DNA from 3 places in the Enterococcus sp. DIV0756 genome. Region 1 is predicted to be linked to each of the others. Evidence: riboswitches for the same ligand, from Rfam matches in the RefSeq annotation. Region 1 holds a riboswitch; each other region holds the start of a gene.
The links. Region 1 has a riboswitch for magnesium ahead of IGI44_RS17400 (LCP family protein). Riboswitches for the same ligand answer to the same signal wherever they lie in the genome.

Region 1 (3,287 bases):
AAGAAAGCCATCGTTAATTGAATATTTGAGTCCCATTTAGAGAAACGTAATGTACGTGCAATATCCTCTTGATCTTCATGATTGATTTTTCGACTTTGAACAATCGAAGAATGTAGATAAAGATTGTGCGGCATAACTGTCGCTCCAATAATTCCTAATGCACCAGTCAAAGGTGTTTGACCTGCGACCATATGTGTTGTAGAGAATGCTTCCGATCGCGGTATTAATCCTTTAAAAACAGCGTGCCATTCCGGTCGCGACAAAGCAACTTGATAAGCAAAAATGACAAAAATCACGACGATCAACGCTACAACAATCGCTTCGATTTTTCTAAAACCGATTTTCGTCAATAATAGCAATAGTAAAACATCAAACACTGTAATAAATACAGCAAGAAACAACGGAATGTGGAATAGCAAGTATAAGGCAATAGCTCCCCCAATTACCTCAGCGATATCCGTTGCCATAATCGCTAGTTCAGTCAATAGCCAAAGTACGATCCCCAATGATTTACTGGTTCTAGCTCGAATTGCCTGCGCTAGATCCATTTGGGAAACAATACCTAATTTCGCTGACATATATTGCAGCAGCATCGCAATTAAACTAGAAATAAGAATAATCGACATTAAGAGGTATTGAAAGTTTTGCCCTCCGGTAATAGAAGTCGACCAGTTTCCAGGGTCCATGTATCCTACCGCGACTAAAGCACCTGGTCCTGAATAGGCGAATAATGTTTTCAAAAAACCTACATCTTTTGGAACTTCTATTGTTCCATTGATTTCCTCCAGCGATGGACCATTCGCGTATTCTATTAAATGATGTTTCTTGTGTGAAAAATCTTTATTATTTTGTGAGTCATTCAATTAAATACCCTCTTTCATTAAATTTGCTTTCAAAAATTTTTAGGCACACCTAAAATATCGCAAGATCTTTCGTTAGGCAATAGCCAAATTGATGACACTTACTCCAAGGACAATCCCGTTAGCCATACAAAATGTTATGTGATGCAGATGATTTCATCGTCAATACACTTCGTCAGGTCTTCTCTCTACTCTACTCATGAATTGTTTATAAAGTTATTTTAAAACGATCAAAAGATAGCTAAATCGTTTTTTTATAAATCGAAATATCCCCTTTCCGATATTTCCGTAAAGCCTTTTCCTTTATATAGCAATGCTAATCCAATCAATTCTTTTTTAAATATATTATTAAGAAAAAACATCCGACTATTTTTATTTTTAATAAATCGTTATTATATATTCAACCGAAAGCGAATATAACCTTGTTAGGTGAGGCTTCTATGCAAACATAAGCTATTGCGCAGAAACATCGAAAGATGCCAATGTGTAAAACAGGAATTGTCGAATTAAGGCTTTTCTAAAGATAGCTAAGAGTTTTCTTTACGTTGTATAGTGCTAAAACTCAGACGATGAGAGGACATAAAAGGATTGCCTTCTTATTGTGTATAAGAGGACAATCCTTTTTGTTGATAAAAAAATAGTTCTAATGAGAGGAAGTTTTACCATGAAACGAGCGCAAAAAATTATTTTACTTGGTCTCACATTAATACTGATGTGTACCATTTCAGTCTCTGCCTATTTTCTATTAGTCAACCAACATTTAAGGAAAACCCTAGACAACGGCTATCATCCGATTAAAAACGAGTATCATGCGGCAAAGAAACAGGATGCGGAATCTTTTCTGGTTATGGGTTTAGACAACACCATCGAAAGGAAATTAGGAACAACGAGAACCGACGCGATGATGGTTATTACCGTCAACAACAAAACCAAAAAAATCACCTTTTGCAGTCTCCCGCGAGATAGTTTCGTCCCGATCGCGGCTAAGAACTATCGTGGCAATCAACGGATTGAAGCGGCCTACACTTTTGACGGACCAACCGCTTCTGTGAATACGGTAGAAAAATTGCTGAAGATTCCAATCGATCATTATTGTGTATTTAATTTTTTATCTTTTATTCAGTTCATTGATGCAATCGGTGGAATCGATATCAACGTCCAGCACTCCTTTGACGGTGTTACAAAAGACGGCCCAGGTGCCATCCATTTCGATGAAGGGAGACAGCATGTTGATGGCACAAAGGCCCTCTCCTATGCTCGCGAACGTCATAGCGACAACGATATAATGAGGGGCTTTCGCCAACAAGAGATTATCCAATCCGTTGGAAAAAAATTGAAATCAAAGGATGTTGTCAAAAATTTGACAGGTATCATCGACTCCTTTGATAATAATATTCAAACCGATATCACGACCGATCAATTGCTTAAACTAATAGAAAGTGGATTGATTTATAACAATTATGAGAAACAAAGACTCACCTTTGATTGGCGAACCTTTAGCAATCAAGGTCGCAGCATGGTTGAGCTCTATCCGGATAGCATTCAATATGTCAGTCATGAATTGCGGGTAAGTCTCGGAATCGACAAAAAAGACGATCGTGATAAAAAATCATTTGTCTTTCACACAAATGGTCAATATCTCTATCAAAGCGACTATTCTGTCCAAGATGAAGCAGCAGAGGAAAAAGAATCTACTTCTCTGAACGGCAATGTCTATATTGGAACACCAGGTAATACGGAAACTGGAACGCTGCCTACCGTAAAAACCAAAAACGGGTTTGTTCCTTAAGCAGAAAATGATTTACCAAACGAAATGAACGTTCTATTTTGAACAAAAAAATCAGCGTAAGTAAGTGTTAATTGCACTTGCTTACGCTGATTTTTGATCTACTTAAATAGATTTTTCTTAACGGATACCATTTCCTTTGAGTTCAATTTCTTTGAATGTTCGCTTTAAATCATTTTCTACTTCCTCAATATCAAAAACCTGTTGGCTGTTCTTATTTTTGTATAAATAATAATCCAAGCTTAACGCACTAGGCAACGTAAGAAAGCCAATCGATTCATTTGCCAGAAGTTCCTTTTCTATTGCATGAATCACAAAAATTGCCTTTTTCTCATTCAACCATTTATGAATCCCTAAACTATCATGGCAATAAAGGTATTCAGGATCAATATTAAAATATTCAGCTGTCCTTTGAGTTAACTGTTGATGCCCCACATGATCGGTCAAAATGATAAAAGGAAATTTTTCTAGATCCTCTGCTGCCGCCTGTCTCAATTCATTCGTTACCAGTGATTGATTAGCCGCCAGTAACATTTTCGAACGAATTAGTGAACAGCGCTCAAATTGTGGATCATCCATCAGGCAACTAGTTATTACTAAGTCAATTTCCTTATGCTTAAGTTGCTTCAGTAACTCTAAAG
Region 2 (3,287 bases), on a different contig from region 1:
TTGGTACTCAAGGATTTTGCTACATCGCCAAAAAGCGTGCGATTTCCAGTTGCGATCACGACCCCTTCCGCGCTTCCGCTAATGACATTGCTTCCCATGAAGACCATGTTTTCATAGCTAGTCTCAGAATCTTGTGTGACAACATTGCTCTCTGCTTTTTTTTCAACCGGATAGCTTTCTCCAGTCAAAGCCGATTGAGAAACAAATAAATCCTTTGTGACCGTTAAACGGACATCCGCTGGAATCATATCCCCAGCAGAAAGTTTTACCACATCACCACAGACGATTTCCTCAATCGGAAGCTCAAGGAATTGATTTTTTCGTCGCACCGTCGCTGTGACTTTCACTAAAGATTTTAATTTTTCAGCGGCTTGATTTGAACGAACCGATTGGATCAATGTCATCGTTCCGCTAATCATGACCATCGTAAAAATAATTGCACTGCCAAAATAATCCCGGTCTGCTGGAGCAGCGATTACTACATCCGTTGTAAATGACGTTAACCCTAAGCCGATCAGTACCAATGTAAATGGTGTAATGTATGCTTTTAGCACTTCCAAAATGAATGGCGTCTTTTTGCCATATGAGATTGTATTGTCTCCATATTGTTCTCTGGCAATATCGGCTTGTTCTTCCGATAAGCCTTTTTTTGATGTATGAAATGTTTCAAAAACATGTTCTGCTGTTTTTCTAGCAAACAGATCATAATTTACTTTTTGAGTATTCTTAGTTACTTTTTCCACTGTTCTTACCTTCTCTCCAAAAAAAATTCGCCATAATCCTATCCCAATCATCAGATAGATAAGAATGTTTCCGAATGTTTTCATTTTTATTGCCTCCTAATGTGGGCTCACGGAGAGAAGAAGGAGCTAAAAACAAATAGACAAGAATAATTTGCCGATGCTCCATTCTTCATTTATCCATAAACCCGATCTTCGCGAACTACTGTCGTCCATTTGTTTTCATCTCCTTTGTATTTATTCGACTCAAGGGTTGTCGAATGTCTTTCTTAAACACTTTCAAAATCAATTGGTCTTCTTGATATTCGTAAGGCAATTCTTGATAAGCCAGCTTGTCATAAAAGCCCCAAGCTTGTTTCCTGCCTGTCAAAAAAATAGTCGAAAAGCCGCATCGATGAGCGATTTCCTCCGCATAGATCATCATTTTTTTCCCCAAGTGTTTGCCCTGCGCTAGCGGGTCAATTGCAACTTGTTTAATCTGAACGAATGAGGATGTTACAGGATGCAGCAACAACGTTCCTACTACTTCCTCTCCATATCGCACGACCAAATGAATATCCTGCTTTTCTTCAATCGGTGCTTCAAATAAATACGGTTTTCCCGCGCTTTCCTTCAACACTCGATTCCGAAGCATCAATGCTTCCCGATAAAATAGACTGTTCCATCTCACTAACATAAACACTGTTTTACCATGATGATTCCTCCTTTGTTTTTGATTGAAAAATAAAATAGATGGTTGTTGATGATTAGCAACTGTTGAGGAATTCATTTCTCACGTATAAGATCAAAACTACGACTGAACTTTTTTAGCAGAAACTGTTGGCAGCTAGCTCCTATTTAGGAATTAATCGTGCTAAACAACTACTTATGCTTATAAAGCTAGCTCATAATCACAGTATGGATTTTTTCTAACGTAAAAATTCAACAGATTTTCGTACGCATACCATTTTACTAATCTACTAAAGTAGAAAGTAAAACTGGCAACTGCAAAAAGTTGGACTCGCAAAAAAAGGCCTTTCGCTTTAAAAAACTCAGCGAAAGGCCGTAAAAAATCCATCTTAAATAAAAGACAAATACTCTTGTCGATCTAGTCGTTGAGTTTTGGCACTATACAACGTAAAGACAAACATCTTAGCTACCTTAAGAAAAGCCTTGTATTCGACAATTCCTGTTCTACCCATTGGCGTCTCTCGACATTTTTGGGCAGTAGCCTATGTTTGCATAGGAGCCTCACCTAACAAATCATATTCTATTTTTCTTTTCAAAATCTAACAAAATAAACGAACATTGTCAATAGGTTCTATAAAAAGTTGTTAAAAATAACTTTAGTTTTTTATAAAACCCGTATTTTATCTAATAATTACAGGGAACTAATTATTTCCATTCATTCTAGAATAATTAGTGATTCCAAAAATTTTACAACATTTCATTTTTTTGAAAAAAACGAACATTAAAGATAAAACGCCCTCCGTTCCCAAGAAAAAAAGATTATTTTTAAAGAAAAGCAGTTCATTGTATCTTAACAGTCAGATTTTCCGAATATTCAAATCATTCGAATCTTTCTAAAATAAAGACGAAGTTTCATCCATGCTAAAATTAATTTAACTTATATTTAAACACCCATGATAATTTTTTACTGCTATCTTCAACTTTTAAGAAATTCAATAGAAAGGAGTGGCTTTTATGTACAGAGATCTTTTTATGACGAATCAGCAACGAAAAAAAGTGCATTTTTTTAAACAAATGGAGGATTATCCTGCGGGTGAATACTCCGTACATACACTTAGTCAAAAATTCAACTCCAGCTATCCGCCATTTCTTCAGATGCTTCAAGAGCTAGATGACTCATTAAGAAAATTAAATGAAGCACCGCTATTGATTGAACCTTCAAAAGTCTATTGGGAGAGCGACTCAAGCAGGTCCAATACCTTCTTAATTGAGCAGGTAAAAAATTCCATTCCTTATCGTTTTTTATTGACCTCTTTGTTCTATCCCGAGAAAAATTTGAAGGATTTTAGTAAAGAAATTTTTGTGAGTGAATCAACGATTTTACGGCGCTTACATCCCCTAATGGATCATCTCGCGAAGTGCAATATTCGGATCAATTTTTCTAAAATGGAACTGACAGGCCGTGAAGCGGTTATTCGCTTAGTCTACATCAAAACATTATGGGCAGCCTCATTGGGAGAAGATATCAACTTCAGCCCACTTTCTTTTGAAAAGGAAGAGGCCTTGTTGAATGAGATACATTCATTACTGCCTTCGCACCTTCATCCAAAATTAGCCCGTTTGATGCTTTGTGTCAATCGGTTGCGAAATGAGCAAAAAAATTACTTGGGCGAGGCCCCCTTTGAAGACCTGTTGTTCTCTCAGACAAAGCCGCTGTTAGAACACTATTTTTCCGGCCTCTTGGATTCGCGTATCCAAATACGACGAAATATCGAATTTTTGAATTATTTATTTTATTATTATCCGTATTGCGTCAAAAACGATGGTCAGATTCTAAACCCTTTAATGCTCTATTACGCCAAAAATATCGAAGAACGC
Region 3 (3,287 bases), on a different contig from region 1:
TTTCATCAATTTTTTGAACTATTTGATAAGGCAGGTGACGATCTTGTTCTTCAAAATAATTAATAACGGCAATATCCATCAAATTTTTCCAACCCGTTTGATACGTAGAATTCATAAATGCTAGATCTAGCACTTGTTCATTTTCATTTCCTAATGGGTCGAGATGTTGAACTAAAACTACCCGATCCTCCGTAATCGTCCCAGTTTTATCTGTACATAAAACATCCATGCTGCCTAAATTTTGGATTGAGGCTAATTCTTTCACAATGACTTTGTGTTTCGATAACGTTAAGGCTCCTTTAGCTAAGTTAGAGCTCACAATCATCGGCAACATTTCTGGTGTAAGTCCAACAGCTACAGCAATTGCAAAGAAAAAGGCGCTACTCCAATCCCCTTTCGTTAGTCCGTTGATCAAGAACACTAACGGAAATAAAATCATTACCATCCTCAGTAACATTTTGCTTACTTTAGTTAAGCCTATGTCAAAAGAAGTTTTTCCACGTTTTGACGTCGCATTTTTGGCAATATCACCGAAAAATGTTTGTTGACCGGTTTTTAAAATAATTGCTTTTCCTTGACCGCTTAAAACATCGGTTCCCATAAATACCAAATTGGTTAAATCCAAAGCCGTTGTTTCCTCTGTTAAATCTTTGTCTTTTGCGAGATATTTTTCAACAGGCATCGATTCTCCTGTTAGCGATGATTGGTTGACAAAAAGATCTTTTGTCCAAATCAAAACGGCATCCGCCGGAATCATATCGCCGGTTGCTAACGTTAAAATGTCACCTGGTACTACTTCATCCATCGGAATTTCTTTTGTCTCTCCATTACGTGTGATGGCAGCAGTATTCTCAATCATTTCTTTTAATTCAATGCTCGCCTTTTGCGAACGATATTCTTGAATAAAAGTTATTAAAACACTTGCCAAAATCATAATCGACATAACCACAGCTGCTTCTATATCGTTTGTTAATAAGGAAACAATTGCTAATGCGGCCAAGACATAAACGAAAGGATCGTTAAATGCTTGTAAAAATAATAAAAATCCTGGCGTTGGTTTTTGCGCCGAAACTTCGTTTGGACCGTACTCTTCCAAACGGCTTTGCGCATCCTCTTCAGATAATCCTTGTAAAGAAGTTCGCAGATTAAGAAAAAGATCGCGATCAGACAGAATCGCTAATTTTTTCAATTCTTGATCCTTGTTGACTTTGCGAGCAAGAAGGTTTTTTTTGTTCATCATAATGGTTCCTCCTAAAATTCAGGCCAACCTCAGTCGCCCTCGAGTAGTTACTTTTCGGTCGACTATCGTCATGATCCATCTCCCTCACATCCTTTCCATTTAACTAATAGACACTGACTTGGACACACAAATAAAGCGCGCACTCGAAAATGAGCACGCGCAAAAGTTTCATTCATGTTCATCGTCGAGCTTTAGCACTATAGGGCGTAGACAGATTTGTCAGCTACATTATGAATCACCTTCACGATGATCCCTGTTATACCCATTGGCGTCTCTCGACATTTTTGGGCAGTAGCCTGTGTCCATATAGGAGCCTCACCTAACAATTAATTTAATTTTCATCCTTACTATAAGGTACTTACCTATCAGTGTCAAACTTAACACCGAAAAATTTGTTAATTTTCAGAAACTCATCCACCTTTTTATTCGGAGTGTTACTAAAATAGTCGGCAAACTTTTTACTCCATAGCTTTGTTTCCCGAGCTTCAGCAAATTTCTCCATGGTCTCATCATACGTTTCAATTAAAGAATAATCGTAATCTTTATAGGTATCATAATGGATGACGGCTTGTTCTGGTAATCTAGGTTTTACCTGCATTTCCACATTCGGCTTTCCAATACTCAAACCAGCAACTGGCAATACATAATCAGGCAGCTTTAATAATTCGCTGACCTCAGCAATATCTTTGCGAATTGTCCCAACAACTACAGAGCCTAAACCTAATGCCTCAGTCGCGATCACGGCATTTTCTAATGCTAAAGCTGCATCGGTGACAGCCGTGATTACTGGGTCAAATCCTTCATTGATTCGATACTCAACCCCATAGTGTTCAGCAACTTTTTGTGTTCGTTTCAAATCTGCTACAAATACTAGAAAAACGGAACTATTCAGTACATGAGGGTTTCCAGGATTCATTGCTACTAGTTGTTCACGAATCCCCCGATCCTTAACAACAATAATGCTGTACATTTGGCCGTTCATCCAGCTTGGAGCTTGCCGGCTAGCTTGTAAAATTTTTTGCAGCTCCTCTTCTGATAATTGATACGTTTCATCAAAGTTCCGATACGTCCGATGTTGATTCATTACTTCTAGCGCTTCCATCTAACTCCTCCTTAATTCCTTTGAGATTGCTTGCAATTTGATAAAAAACTCTTGTCTCGTCTTTTTAGACATGCGAGTATAATTTACTCTCATTGACATTGTATCATTACTAAAAAGAAATGAGGGCGCGATCAATAATTTTTCCTGTAAAAAAATCTCCCAATCTTTTCGCGTTAAATGTTGGTGTCGCCATGTCAGATATACATATATGCCGCCTTCAATCTTTGAAATACTCCAATCACCCGCGATAATTTTTGACTGATCAATAAAAGCCTGGGCTTTCTGCTTTAAAGCAACAACTAATTCTGCCTGATTTTGTTCAAATAATGGATCTGTTAATGCCGTATGTGCGATTACTTGAGGAAAAATGCTGATTGAGAAATCCATCATTTGTTTAGCATCAGATAAGCGTTGAATTAGCTTCTGATCTGCGACAATCCATCCAATCTTGATCGAAGAACCAAATATTTTTGAAAGGGAACCTAGGTGAATCACCTGGTGTGGTGCAAGTTCTTTTAAAGATGGTGGAATTTTTTTGAAATTCATTTCGCTAAACACTTCATCTTCTACGATCGGCAGCTGGTATTTGAGACTGAGTTCGATTAATTCATTTCTGCGTCTTTCTGACATCGTCGTTCCAGTAGGATTTTGAAAAGTTGGATTCAGAATGATTAACTTAATTTTTTTTGTCAAAATCAATTGCTCTAATTTATCAATTCTCATTCCCTCTTTGTCCATTTCAACACCGTACAACCGTACTCCAGCACTGGCAAAAATTGGTAATGAATACAAAAATGAAGGATCTTCAATTGCAACACTATCACCACTTTGCAACATCACTTGTAATAATAAAAACATGGCCTGCTGACCACCAGAGGTGATTAGTACTTGATCGGACGAAACGTCAATTTTTTGTTCTAATTTGATTCGTTTACAAATAACTTG

Region 2: it holds a riboswitch for magnesium, as region 1 does, so the genes downstream of both, IGI44_RS02425 (GNAT family N-acetyltransferase) here and IGI44_RS17400 (LCP family protein) in region 1, are expected to answer to the same signal.
Region 3: it holds a riboswitch for magnesium, as region 1 does, so the genes downstream of both, mgtA (magnesium-translocating P-type ATPase) here and IGI44_RS17400 (LCP family protein) in region 1, are expected to answer to the same signal.

The regions. Positions count from the first base shown of each region.
Region 1 covers NZ_JBIOLF010000002.1:207,033-210,319, forward strand. Annotated here, with positions in the region: gene IGI44_RS17395 (Nramp family divalent metal transporter) at 1-863, opposite strand, end outside; M-box (ykoK) riboswitch at 1,275-1,442, shown strand; gene IGI44_RS17400 (LCP family protein) at 1,525-2,649, shown strand; gene IGI44_RS17405 (LysR family transcriptional regulator) at 2,767-3,287, opposite strand, start outside.
Region 2 covers NZ_JBIOLF010000001.1:493,435-496,721, reverse strand. Annotated here, with positions in the region: gene mgtA (magnesium-translocating P-type ATPase) at 1-743, opposite strand, end outside; gene IGI44_RS02425 (GNAT family N-acetyltransferase) at 943-1,374, opposite strand; M-box (ykoK) riboswitch at 1,820-1,989, opposite strand; gene IGI44_RS02420 (helix-turn-helix domain-containing protein) at 2,424-3,287, shown strand, end outside.
Region 3 covers NZ_JBIOLF010000001.1:1,821,833-1,825,119, forward strand. Annotated here, with positions in the region: gene mgtA (magnesium-translocating P-type ATPase) at 1-1,237, opposite strand, end outside; M-box (ykoK) riboswitch at 1,410-1,574, opposite strand; gene IGI44_RS08855 (nitroreductase family protein) at 1,599-2,342, opposite strand; gene IGI44_RS08860 (PLP-dependent aminotransferase family protein) at 2,343-3,287, opposite strand, start outside.